DNA from 2 places in the Paenibacillus hodogayensis genome. Region 2 is predicted to be linked to the other one. Evidence: predicted binding sites of a transcription regulator. Region 2 holds the regulator's gene; the other holds the start of a gene.
What was found. Region 2 encodes CtsR, which represses protease genes until heat stress. Its sites were predicted from a motif close to ATGGTCAATAAAGGTCAAACA; they were not measured.

Region 1: a site for CtsR is predicted at 2,580-2,600, ahead of clpP (ATP-dependent Clp endopeptidase proteolytic subunit ClpP). Genes of this name have one in related genera too.

What each region holds. Positions count from the first base shown of each region.
Region 1 covers NZ_BAAAYO010000002.1:839,456-845,850, reverse strand. Annotated here, with positions in the region: gene ABD796_RS09110 (stalk domain-containing protein) at 56-1,825, shown strand; gene clpP (ATP-dependent Clp endopeptidase proteolytic subunit ClpP) at 1,899-2,480, opposite strand; tRNA gene ABD796_RS09100 (tRNA-Arg) at 2,670-2,741, opposite strand; gene ABD796_RS09095 (DUF4870 domain-containing protein) at 2,872-3,234, opposite strand; gene ABD796_RS09090 (sugar-binding transcriptional regulator) at 3,548-4,570, shown strand; gene gap (type I glyceraldehyde-3-phosphate dehydrogenase) at 4,673-5,677, shown strand; gene ABD796_RS09080 (phosphoglycerate kinase) at 5,802-6,395, shown strand, end outside.
Region 2 covers NZ_BAAAYO010000016.1:54,071-60,465, forward strand. Annotated here, with positions in the region: gene radA (DNA repair protein RadA) at 1-689, opposite strand, end outside; gene clpC (ATP-dependent protease ATP-binding subunit ClpC) at 850-3,273, opposite strand; gene mcsB (protein-arginine kinase McsB) at 3,334-4,353, opposite strand; gene mcsA (protein-arginine kinase activator protein McsA) at 4,414-4,932, opposite strand; gene ABD796_RS30830 (CtsR family transcriptional regulator) at 4,973-5,434, opposite strand; gene ABD796_RS30835 (mannosyltransferase family protein) at 5,756-6,395, shown strand, end outside.

The sequences.
Region 1 (6,395 bases), on a different contig from region 2:
GGCGTCTAACCTTAAGGAAAGACAGACTTTCATTAGAAAGAGTGGAGAGAGAACGGTGACTGGAAGGAAAGCAAGGAGATGGGTCGGGCTGGCGCTGCTGTGCGCCCTGATGCTCGCGACGGTTGTGCCCGCATGGGGGGCTGGGGTGTCAACCAGCACGATGGATATCTGGCTAAGTCTGGACGAGCCGACTGCCTACGTAGACGGGAAGAAGGAAACCTTGGAAACGCCCGGGGTGCTGAAGGATGGCAAGGATCGGTTCGTCCCGATCAAATATCTCGGTGACAAGATGGGCATCGACGTAAAGTACAATGCGAAGACGAAACGGGTGGAAATCGGTACGCCGCGGGCGAAGATCGAAGTCGATTCCGACAACAAGGCGGTGTACATCAACGGCGTCTATATCGTGTTCGATACGGTCGCCCGGCTGTTCAACGATAAGCTGATGGTGAAAGAAAGCTGGCTGTTCGATTTTTTTGGGGCGAAATATACGTTTAACGCCGAGCAGAAGAGGCTGGAAATCACTTATGTGAAGAGGCCGCCTTCCCGCGTCAACGAGCAAGGCAAATCGCGGCCGATCGCCCGGTTTACGTTCGGCAAGCCTACATACAAGATCGGCGAACCGGTGCAATATATCGATCTAAGCTACAGCCCCGACGCCGAGGGGTTAGTCTACGAGTGGGACGGCAAGGAGGAAGCGTTCTTCACGGCGGGCAAGCATCTCGTCACACTCAAGGTGAAGGACGGGCACGGTCTTGTCAGCGACAAATATACGCGTTATGTCGAAGTGGCGAACGACGTCATGTATAAGTCGCCGATGGATTTCAAACTGCACACGTACCCGCTTCAGTCGCTGATCAAGACGAATTGGACGGAAGTATACGCTTATTTCAACGATTTGCCGGCGTTCGAGAAGCGCGTGACTGAGAAGCGCGATCGCAAGCTGCTGGTCAGCGACAGTCCGGAGACGTTCGATGCGAAGGGCATTCTGTATGCGGATAAAGTCAACGGCAAAGCGCGACTGTATGCCGACCATATGAACGGCATGGACGAGACGGTGCAGTTCGTCATTATGGCAACCAACCCGGGCACGAAGCCGGTTACGATCAAGACGACCAATAAGGGCGAGGTGTATCCGTCCATATACGCCAATCTGATCGGGCATGAAGCGTCCGTCGAGTTTTTGCTCCAAGAGCCGCACGCCGAGGAACTGGTCATCCCTCCGGGCCAATCCCGGGTGTATGTACAGATGCCGGATTTCCTTCCGGGGCAAGGGGTCAATGTCATTTATGACGTGGAAACCGACGGAATCATCGAGTTCTCCTTCATGGCGATGGATGCGGTCATCGAATCGCCGATCTCCACGTACCCGCTCTTGTACAAAATGCTTCCGAACGACCAGCATATCCGCGGCACATTCGATGTGACGGAGAAGCGCTGGGATATCGATGCGAGCTCGTTTACGAAGTCGACGCGATTGATTTTCGGCGACAACGAGTATGACGTCTGGCAGGCCGGCGTTGATCCAACGCGTCAGCAGATGACGGTATACGATGACGGCAATTACGGAGTAGTGTACAAGATTCATTCGGATAAGCCACGCAAAATGGCGATCCTGCTCCAGGCCCGCGGAGGCCCGTTCAAGGGACCGCTCAAAATTAACGGGGAGTTCGTGCTGGCTCCGCCTTCCGGGGTCATTACGGCGTTCGAGACGGTGCAAATATTGGCGCGTACGACCGGCAACGAGCCGTCGCTCGATATCGAGTTTACGCCGCCGGCCGGATCGGCATTTCCGATGAATCTGATCTTCTATCCCTTGGACTGATCTTTTGCAAAAACGCAAATAAAGGCTTGGAGCCCCAAAAGAGCTCCAAGCCTTTTATTTTTCAGGCGAAATCTTATATTTTGGAAACGACTTTATCGATCAAGCCGTATTGCACCGCTTCTTCCGCACTCATGAAATAGTCGCGGTCGGTGTCTTTGTCGATACGCTCAAGCGGCTGACCGCTGCGTTCGGCCAGAATGCCGTTCAGCTTCTCGCGCAGTTTGATGATGCGCTTCGCGCGGATCTCGATGTCGCTCGCTTGCCCTTCGGCGCCGCCGAGCGGCTGGTGGATCATCACTTCGCTGTTCGGCAGCGCGTAACGCTTGCCCTTCGCGCCTGCGGCCAGCAGGAAGGCGCCCATGGAGGCGGCCATGCCGACGCAGATCGTGGAGACGTCGGGCTTGATGAATTGCATCGTATCGAAAATCGCCATGCCGGCCGTAATCGAGCCGCCGGGGCTATTGATGTAGAGGCTGATGTCCTTATCCGGATCTTGAGCCGTCAAGAACAGCAATTGCGCGATGATGGCATTAGCAACCGCGTCATTCACCGGCGTTCCGAGAAATATGATGCGATCCTTCAGCAGACGGGAATAAATATCGTACCCGCGCTCGCCGCGAGCGTCCTGTTCGACAACCATTGGAATGAAACTCATGGACGAAAAGCCTCCTTTAAATGTTGCGAATGAGTCTACGCTAGAACGCAATGCGTAGTAGGCGAAAAACTTATCATCATCATAGCGCAAAACGAAACAAAGGTCAATAAAGGTCAAATAACAATTCGATGGGAAAAGAAAACAAAAAAACGTCCGCAATCAGGACGTTTCTGTCGGGTCTTGGATATACGCGCTCGCAAGGAATCGAACCTTGATCTCAGGCTTCGGAGGCCTACGTCATATCCATTGGACCACGAGCGCATGTTTGGTTAGGTCTAAGCTGTTTTCAGACGCAAAGTTGATTATATACAAACCCCAGACAAATTGCAAGTAGTTTTTTTGGAGCGACATTCGCCGATGCTGCAAAGCTCAACATGCGTCTGAACCGCGTCTACAAAATCTTAAACTGTCCGATCAGGGGCAACTGTTGCATGCGTCCGTTCGCGGCGTTGATCACGCCGATAATGAACAGCACGAATACGGCGATGTTGCCGAGCGGCACGATGAGGAACCAGCCCAGAAACGGAATAAAACTGCCGATGACGTTTACGGCCATTGCCAGAATCAGCAGCAGCAAGCCTTGATTGGCGTGATACATGGCAAAGCGGGAGTCTTTGGCGGCCAGCAGTGGAACGAAGAACAAAATATAAGCGACGATAGCGATCGTCCGGTTTTTCTCGACATCGGCGGGGTCCGCCTGCTCGGTGCGAACCGTTTCGCGTATTCCGTCGGGGCGATCTTTTTCCGGCTCCATAGGAACATCCTCCTCGTGTTTAACCGAAGCGGCTTGGGTGTAATAGGCTCTAAAACCGTCCGTCCCCGCTTGGCGAAGGAACGAGCGGCAGGACCATCGGCGACGATGATACGCTTCTCTCAGCTTCATTGTATCGGCTAGGGGCGCTGCATGGCAAGTATTGATTTTGCGTAAAAAAGGCTCTGCTCGCTTGCATTTCCGGGGAAAGATGCATATAATAAAATTGAGCTTGCGGGACCGAAAATGCATATGAGGGACATAAATCGTCCCGAAGTTGCAGCCGCAGTACCCATGTGCGGGGGTGTCCGTAATCATGAGACAAATATTGGATATCCAGAAGCGACTGCTTCCGGATTTGACCGACGTGTTAAAGAAGAGATATACGATTCTGCACCATATTTCTTCTACAGGCGTAGTCGGCCGCCGGGCGCTGGCGACTCATCTGGAGCTGACCGAACGCGTGCTGCGGGCGGAGGTCGATTTTCTCAAGGAGCAGGGCCTGCTTATTACCGAATCGTCCGGCATGAAGCTGAGCGATTCCGGGCGCAAGCTGCTTGAGGATATGGAACCGATCGTCAAGGAGCTGCTTGGCTTGTCTTATCTCGAGGATACGCTGAGGGAGCGTTTCGGGCTGCGACAGGTCATTATCGTGCCAGGCGACAGCGACCAGTCCGAGCTTGCGAAGAAAGAGCTGGGACGCGTAGGCGCCGCGGAACTGCGCAAATACGCCTCCAAGGACGATGTGGTCGCCGTAGCGGGCGGATCGACGCTTGCCGAGGTAGCGAATTTCTTAACCCCTTCGGCCCATATGAAGGGCAATCTGTTCGTTCCGGCGCGCGGAGGTTGGGGAGAAAGCGTGGAGCTGCAAGCCAATTCGATCGCCTCCATCATGGCCAAAAAAACCGGCGGCGAATACCGGCTGCTGCATGTGCCCGATCATCTGGGCGAGGAAGCCTATGTATCTCTCATGCAAGATCCGAACATACTGGAAATCGTTGAAGTCATTCGCAGTGCCCGAGTCGTCGTACACGGCATCGGGGATGCGCTGGTGATGGCACGCCGGCGGAAGTCCGATCCGCAGACGATCGGCGAGCTGGTCGCGGAGGGCGCGTTGGCCGAGGCGTTCGGTTACTATTTTGACAAGCAGGGAAAAGTCGTCCACAAAATGCCGACGGTAGGCCTCAGGCTGGAGGATATCCAGGCGTCCGAGGTCGTCATAGCCGTCGCCGGAGGCAAAAGCAAAGGAGAGGCGATCGCCGCGGTCATGCATTTCGGCCACGACGATGTGCTCGTCACCGACGAGGCGGCTGCCGTCGAGCTGATGCATTATATATAAGCTAAGCAAACGAACAAATGACATCGCAATGTTATCTTGACGGGCTCCCGGGCTTGTCTTGACATAAAGAAAAGACCACATAGGCTCAAGGAGGAATTACTCATGGTAAAAGTAGGGATTAACGGATTTGGACGGATTGGCCGCAACGTATTCCGCGCAGCGCTCAACAATGAGAGTGTCGAGATCGTCGCGATCAACGATTTGACGGACGTCAACACGCTGGCTCACCTGTTGAAGTACGACACGACGCACGGCCGTTTGAACGCAACGGTAGAAGCCGGCGAAGGCGCGCTTTACGTGAACGGCAAAGAAATCAAAGTATTCGCCGAGCGCGATCCGGGCAACCTGCCTTGGGCATCCGTAGGCGTAGAGATCGTGGTGGAATCCACCGGGATTTTCACGGCCAAGGAAAAGGCTGAAGCTCACTTGAAGGGCGGCGCGAAGAAGGTTATTATCTCCGCTCCGGCTACGAACGAAGACATCACGATCGTTATCGGCGTAAACGACGACCAATACGATCCTGCCAAGCATACGATTATCTCCAACGCTTCTTGTACGACGAACTGCCTGGCTCCTTTCGCGAAAGTGCTGAACGACAAGTTCGGAATCGTCAAAGGCATGATGAGCACGATCCACTCGTACACGAACGACCAGCAAGTGCTCGATCTGCCGCATAAAGACCTGCGCCGCGCTCGCGCTGCCGCAGAGAACATCATTCCTTCGACGACGGGCGCTGCGAAAGCCGTATCCCTCGTGCTGCCTGAGCTGAAGGGCAAATTGAACGGCATGTCGTTCCGCGTACCGACTCCGAACGTATCCGTGACCGACCTCGTTGCCGAGCTGAAAGTAAACGTTACAGTCGACGAAGTGAACGCGGCTTTGAAAGAAGCGGCTGACGGCGCTTTGAAGGGCGTTCTGGTTTACACCGAAGAGCCGCTCGTTTCGAGCGATTTCAACGGCGATCCGGCTTCCTCCACGATCGACGCGCTGTCGACGATGGTCGTAGGCGACAACATGGTGAAGGTCGTATCTTGGTATGACAACGAATGGGGCTATTCCAACCGCGTAGTCGACCTGGCCGCCTTCATCGCCAGCAAAGGTCTGTAATTCCATAGCAGAGAAGGAAGGGGAGAAGCGATTCTCCTCTTTCCCTGTGTAAACCGGCGAACGTGTTCGGAAACTTTTGGTTTCAGTTGAATTAGGTTATGCTTATTTTCAGGAGGCGATTCCCATGAACAAGAAAAGCGTTCGAGACGTGGAAGTATCCGGCAAGAAAGTGTTTGTCCGCGTCGATTTCAACGTACCGCTGGAAAACGGCCATATTACCGACGATACGCGTATCCGCGAGACGCTGCCGACGATCCGCTACCTGACCGAAAGAGGCGCCAAGGTCATTTTGGCGAGCCATCTCGGCCGTCCGAAAGGACAAGTCGTCGAGGAGCTGAGACTGACCCCCGCCGCGGCCCGTCTGTCCGAGCTGCTCGGCCGGCCGGTCGTCAAAGCCGACGAAGCGATCGGCGACGCCGTCAAGGCGCAAATCGCCAAGCTGAATGACGGCGACGTGCTGCTGCTGGAAAACGTGCGCTTTTACGAGGGCGAGGAGAAAAACGATCCGGAGCTGGCCCAAGCGTTCGCCGAGCTTGCCGATCTGTACGTGAATGACGCCTTTGGCGCCGCTCACCGTGCCCACGCTTCGACGGAAGGCATCGCGCATCATCTTCCGGCCGTATCGGGCCTGTTGATGGAGAAAGAGCTGGACGTGCTCGGCAAGGCGCTCCACAGCCCGGAACGCCCGTTCACGGCTATCGTCGGCGGCTCCAAGGTG
Region 2 (6,395 bases):
TGCTCCAGCAGCCGCGGACCCGCGATAGCGCCCTCCTTGGTCACATGACCGACAAGCACGGTCGCGATTCCTTTGATTTTAGCTATGCGCATAAAGTGCCCCGTACATTCGCGAACTTGCGAGACGCTGCCAGGCGCCGACGTAACCGCCGGATGGAAGACGGTCTGAATTGAATCGACCACGATAAAATCAGGCTGCATGTCGTCAATCGCTTCTTCAATACTTTCCATATTCGTCTCGCACAATACGAACAGCTGATCCGACAAAGCATCGAGACGGTCGGCACGCAGCCTGAGCTGACGAACCGATTCTTCCCCCGATATGTAGAGCACCTTCAAACCGACCTCGGTCATCTGGTGCGACATCTGCAGCAGCAGCGTCGACTTGCCGATGCCCGGGTCTCCGCCGACCAAAATCAGCGAGCCCGGTACGACACCGCCGCCGAGCACCCGGTTCAGTTCACCCATTTGCGACAGTATCCGGTTTTCCAGACTGCTTTCTATATGTATGATCGAAGTGGCCTTTTCTTTCTTCTGGGTTAAAGACGACTGGAAGCCTCTCGACTTCCCGGTCACCTCCACCTGCTCCACCATCGTGTTCCAAGCGTTGCAGCCGGGGCATTTGCCCAGCCATTTCGGCGATTCCGTGCCGCATTCCTGACAGCAAAATTTCGTTTTGACTTTCGACATATGCACGTCCCTCGTTTAGCCAATTATACCCAAAGTGTACCACTTCGCGAATGCAATGAAAACCCCGCCCGCCAGACACGACCTTTCTCGCAAAAAAAAGGCACCCCGATTACCCCGAAGGATTAACCGGAATGCCTTGCTTATTTAATCGCACATGTTCTTAATTTTTCGTGACAACCAGCTCGCCGTCGACTTCATCAATCGTCAGCGTGTCGCCTTTGGCGATGCTGCCGCGCAGCAGTTCCTCAGACAGCCGATCCTCGATATGCTTCTGGATGGCGCGACGCAGCGGTCTCGCTCCATAAGTCGGATCGAAGCCTTCCTTCGCCAGGAACGCCTTGCCTTTATCGGTCAGCGTGAACTCGACGCTTTGCTCGCGCAGACGCTTGCTCAGCTCATCCGACATGAGGCTCACAATACGGGCGATATGCTCTTGCTCCAGCGAATGGAACACGATGATTTCATCGATCCGGTTCAGGAACTCCGGACGGAAGCTTTTCTTCAGCTCGCCCATGACTTTGTCCTTCATATTGTTGTAATCATGCCCCGCGTCGGCGGCGGCCATAAAGCCGAGCGTGGAGTTCTTCTTGATCATCTCCGCGCCTACGTTGGAGGTCATGATGATCAGCGTATTGCGGAAGTCGACCGTACGGCCCTTGGAATCGGTAAGTCGACCGTCTTCCAGCACTTGCAGCAAAATGTTGAACACTTCGGGATGAGCCTTCTCGATTTCGTCCAGCAGCACGACCGAATAAGGCTTGCGGCGCACTTTCTCCGTCAACTGACCGCCTTCTTCGTAACCGACATATCCCGGAGGCGCTCCGACGAGACGCGAAGTCGAATGCTTCTCCATATATTCCGACATATCGATACGAATGACCGCATTCTCGTCGCCGAACAACGACTCGGCCAACGCTCTCGCCAGCTCGGTTTTACCGACCCCGGTAGGGCCGAGGAAAATAAACGAGCCCATCGGCCGCTTCGGATCTTTCAGACCCGCTCTGGCCCGACGGATCGCCCGGCTGACCGCCTTCACCGCTTCGTCCTGACCGATGACGCGCTCATGCAGAATGCTTTCCATTCTCAGCAAACGTTCCGTTTCTTCTTCGGCCATCTTGACCACCGGAATTCCGGTCCAGCTTGCAACGACCTGGGCGATGTCGTCCGGCGTCACTTCCGAGTCGGTTCGCCCTTGTTTTTCTTTCCATTCGTTCTTTGTCAAGTCCAGCTCGTCGCGCATCTTTTGCTCGGTGTCGCGCAGCGAAGCAGCTTTCTCGAACTCCTGGCTTTGGACGGCAGCGTCCTTTTCCTTGCGTATATTTTCCAGCTGTACTTCAAGCTGCTTCAAGTTAGGCGGTATGGTGTACGAACGGAGCCGTACTTTCGAGCTGGCTTCGTCGATCAGATCGATCGCCTTATCCGGCAGGAACCGGTCGGAGATGTACCGGTCGGACAGCTTTACGGCCTGCTCGATCGCTTCATCGGTAATTTTTACACGGTGATGGGCTTCGTATCGATCGCGCAACCCGTGCAAAATTTGAATCGCTTCTTCCGGCGTCGGCTGATCCACCGTAATCGGTTGGAACCGGCGCTCCAGGGCAGCGTCCTTCTCGATATATTTGCGGTATTCATCCAATGTCGTAGCTCCGATGCACTGCAGCTCGCCGCGGGCCAAAGCCGGCTTCAAGATGTTGGACGCATCGATGGCGCCTTCAGCCCCGCCTGCGCCGATCAGCGTATGCAGTTCGTCAATGAACAAGATAATGTTACCTGCCGCGCGAATTTCGTCCATAATCTTTTTCAGACGATCTTCGAACTCGCCGCGGTATTTCGTGCCAGCTACAACCGAACCCATATCGAGCGTCATGACGCGCTTGTCGCGCAGCGTCTCGGGTATTTCGTTTTGCACGATTTTTTGCGCCAAGCCCTCGGCAATGGCGGTTTTCCCGACGCCCGGCTCCCCGATCAGTACCGGATTGTTTTTGGTCCGGCGGCTCAGTACTTGGATCACGCGCTCGATTTCTTTACTGCGCCCGATGACCGGGTCGAGATTGCCTTCCTTGGCATAAGCCGTCAGATCACGAGCCAGCCCGTCAAGCGTAGGCGTATTGACGTTGGCCGGAGTGGAATGGCTGGACGACACTGCTTCGCTGCTGCCGAGCAGTTGAAGCACTTGCTGCCGAGCTTTGTTCAAGCTTACGCCCAAATTGTTCAGCACGCGAGCCGCTACACCTTCTCCTTCGCGGATCAGTCCGAGCAAAATATGCTCCGTTCCCACGTACGTATGACCCAGCTTCCGGGCCTCGTCCATGGAAAGCTCGATAACCTTTTTCGCTCGCGGAGTGTAAGCGATGCTGTTCGGCTGCTCTTGACCGCGACCGATGAGCGATTCCACTTCGTCCTGAATTTTCTCCAGACTCAAGCCCAATGCGACGAGCGCTTTGGCGGCAATGCCTTCTCCTTCGCGAATAAGGCCAAGCAGAATATGCTCCGTCCCGATATTGTTGTGGCCGAGGCGCACCGCCTCTTCCTGAGCCAACGCCAACACCTTTTGCGCACGTTCCGTGAATCTTCCAAACATCATGTAAAACACCTCCACGATTCATTATCCAAAGTTGGTTTGCAACGAAACATCGCTATTCCATTAAGCGCCGGCAATTTTGTCGCGGATCAGTTCCGCTCTCCGGACGTCCCTGTCGTCAGCCGACAGCTTCGTTCTGGCATATTGCTGCAAAAATCCCGGCTGGGTCATGACCATCAGTTCGTTCAGCGCATGGGGAGAAACTCCGTCCAGCAGCCCGAGATCGACGCCCAACCTGACATCGGACAGCCGCTGGGAAGCCTCCTTCGAATCCATAATCGCAGCATGGGATAAAATCCCATATGACCGTTTTACGCGGTCGGTAACGCGTATTCTCGACTCGGCAAGCAGCTTCTGCCGGGCCGCCCGTTCATGCTCGATGATTTGTTTGGCCACGCTATGCAAATTGTCGATAATTTCTTCCTCTGACTGTCCAAGCGTTATTTGGTTCGACACCTGGAATACGTTGCCGATCGCTTCGCTGCCTTCGCCGTATATGCCTCGGACCGCCAAGCCGACCTGATTGATTGCTTGTAAAATCCGGTTCATCTGCTGAGTCAGCACAAGCGCAGGCAGATGCATCATCACCGAAGCGCGAATACCGGTCCCTACGTTCGTAGGGCAGCTGGTCAAAAAGCCATGCCGCTCCTCAAAAGCATAATCGACCTGCGATTCGAATACATCGTCGATCCGATTGGCTACATCCCAAGCTTCGCGGATTTGAAATCCGGGGCTTAGGCACTGTATGCGCAAATGATCCTCTTCGTTCACCATGATGCTGACCGATTCGTTATCGCTAATCATGACCGCACCGTTGCGCGATTCGTTAGCGAGGTTCGGACTGATCAGATGTTTCTCCACGAGCACCTTTCTTTGCAGCTCGTCAAGCTCATCGAGAATGAACAGCTCCATCGGACTGATTTGCTGAAGCTCATCGCTTTTCAATACCTTCACGAGCTGTTCCAACACTTCCTGCGATTGTGCATTGGTCGCCAGCATCGGGAAAGGCAGGTTCAACAAGTTTCGGGCGAGACGTATCCGGGTACTGATCACAACGTCCGAGTCCGGGCTGTTGCCCTTCATCCAGTCACTGAGCGCTTGCGCGAAAATGTTCGACCGATCCAACTTCGATTGCCCCTTTCCCTATGCGTTCGACCGATTCAGCTTGGATTCCAGCTCGCGGATTTGATCGCGAATTTTGGCCGCCTGCTCGAATTCTTCTCGCGAGATGCGAACCTGGATATCGTTTTTGAGCTTATCGATTTCCCGCTTATATTGAATCAGGCCCCCTGAACGTTTCGGCACTTTGCCTACGTGAACATTGTTGCCGTGTACTCGCTTGAACAACGGGTCCAGCCTTTCGGAAAAATGCTCGTAGCAGGAGCTGCATCCGAACCTGCCGATTTTGCTGAACTGACTGTAAGTAAGTCCGCAATTATCGCAGCGGAGAGTCGTCTGCGGCTTGTTGCCAAGCGTATTCGGATCGAAGTCAAGCAAGCCGGACAACAAGTTATGGATGGAAAAACCGTTCGGCGTTCCCGGAATCAGTTCGCCTTTCTCGCGGGCGCACGATTCGCAAATATGGAATTCGGTCTTCTCTCCATGGATGATTTTCGTGAAATGCAGCGTTGCCGGTTTCTTATTGCATTCCTGGCAAAGCACGGTTGCTTTCCCTCCTCCAGTTTCATCCGACTTCTCTCGCTTACTTGCTTAACAGGGAAATCAGCATAGCTTTTAACAAGCTTGCCCGAATTTCATCCCGCAACGGAAGCTTCAAGTTCAGAACATCCCTGGAAACGGCCGCCTTAAGCAGGTTCGCTTCCCGATCCGTAATAAACCGGCCTTCCGCCAACTGATAAATGATTCCTTCCGCCGATGATTGATCGATCTGAGACCCGACCGTGTTAAAAATATGCACGTGGATCGCTTCTTTAGAAGGAAGCTCTACCTGTTGAATACGGATGTATCCTCCCCCGCCTCTTTTGCTTTCGACCAAATACCCTTTTTCCAATGTGAACCGCGTGCTAATCACATAATTGATTTGCGACGGAACGCACTGGAACCGGTCGGCCAGTTCGCTTCTTTGCAGATCGACGACTCCACTCGGGCTTTGCTGCAAAATGTTCTTCAGATATTGTTCGATGATATCGGAGACATTACGCATCAAATGAACCCTCCACCTTCATGTTAAGCCGCTGATAGGAAAAAGTCGGAAAGTTCAATCATTCTGACTTTGACTTTCTTTGACTTTGGACTTATTATAACTCGTTTTTCCCGGTTTGCCAAGTGTTCGAGGATCAATAATTTCTTAATCCATTGTCGCTCGATCCTGTCGTACAATCAGTATATACACATTTACCCCGGTTTACCGGGCTAGAACCGACCAATTCATGTATTTTGAGCGGCATGTCCGAATCAGGCAGTTCCCGAACCGATTGATACGCGTCTGTTAGGGGTACAAATAAGAAGAGAATGGAGGAATTGCATGATTCGGGGGTTGACGGGTCGTTCCTTACGATCCATAGCGGGACTTTTCCTTATTAGCCGCATTCTAATTTTATTCGCCGGGTATGTCGGGACCAATTTATTTGCCGCCTATACCGAACCGCCGGTCTATATTCAGCAAGGGCCGGGTGTAGTGCCGGAAAGAGCGATGAAGCTGCCCTTTGACCTGAGCGATACGCGCTGGCCCAATGAGAAAGACTTTGCCAAGTTCGACAGCTTCGCCTACTTCGACATTGCCGTTCACGGCTACGACCGTTACCGGATCGAGGAGCCGCATCCGCCCGCCAATTGGGTGTTTTTCCCGCTATACCCACTGGTTTTGAGAGCGGCGGCGGCTTTGACCGGACTGTTCGGCCTTACCAGCTTGACGATCGTTGGCAGCTTGCTTTCGAATGTTTTCTTTTTTGCAGCCTTGCTGTACGTATTCGGAATATGCCGCCAACAAAACTTGGACGAATCTCAAACACGAGCGGTGCTCGTGTTGATGCTGCTCTACCCGACGTCCTTGTTTTATTCGCTGCCTTACACGGAAAGCTTGTTTCTGCTCCTATCCGCTGCTTCGCTTTACTACTCTTCGGATAAGCGATACGCTCTGGCCTTTATCGCTGCCGGCTTATCCA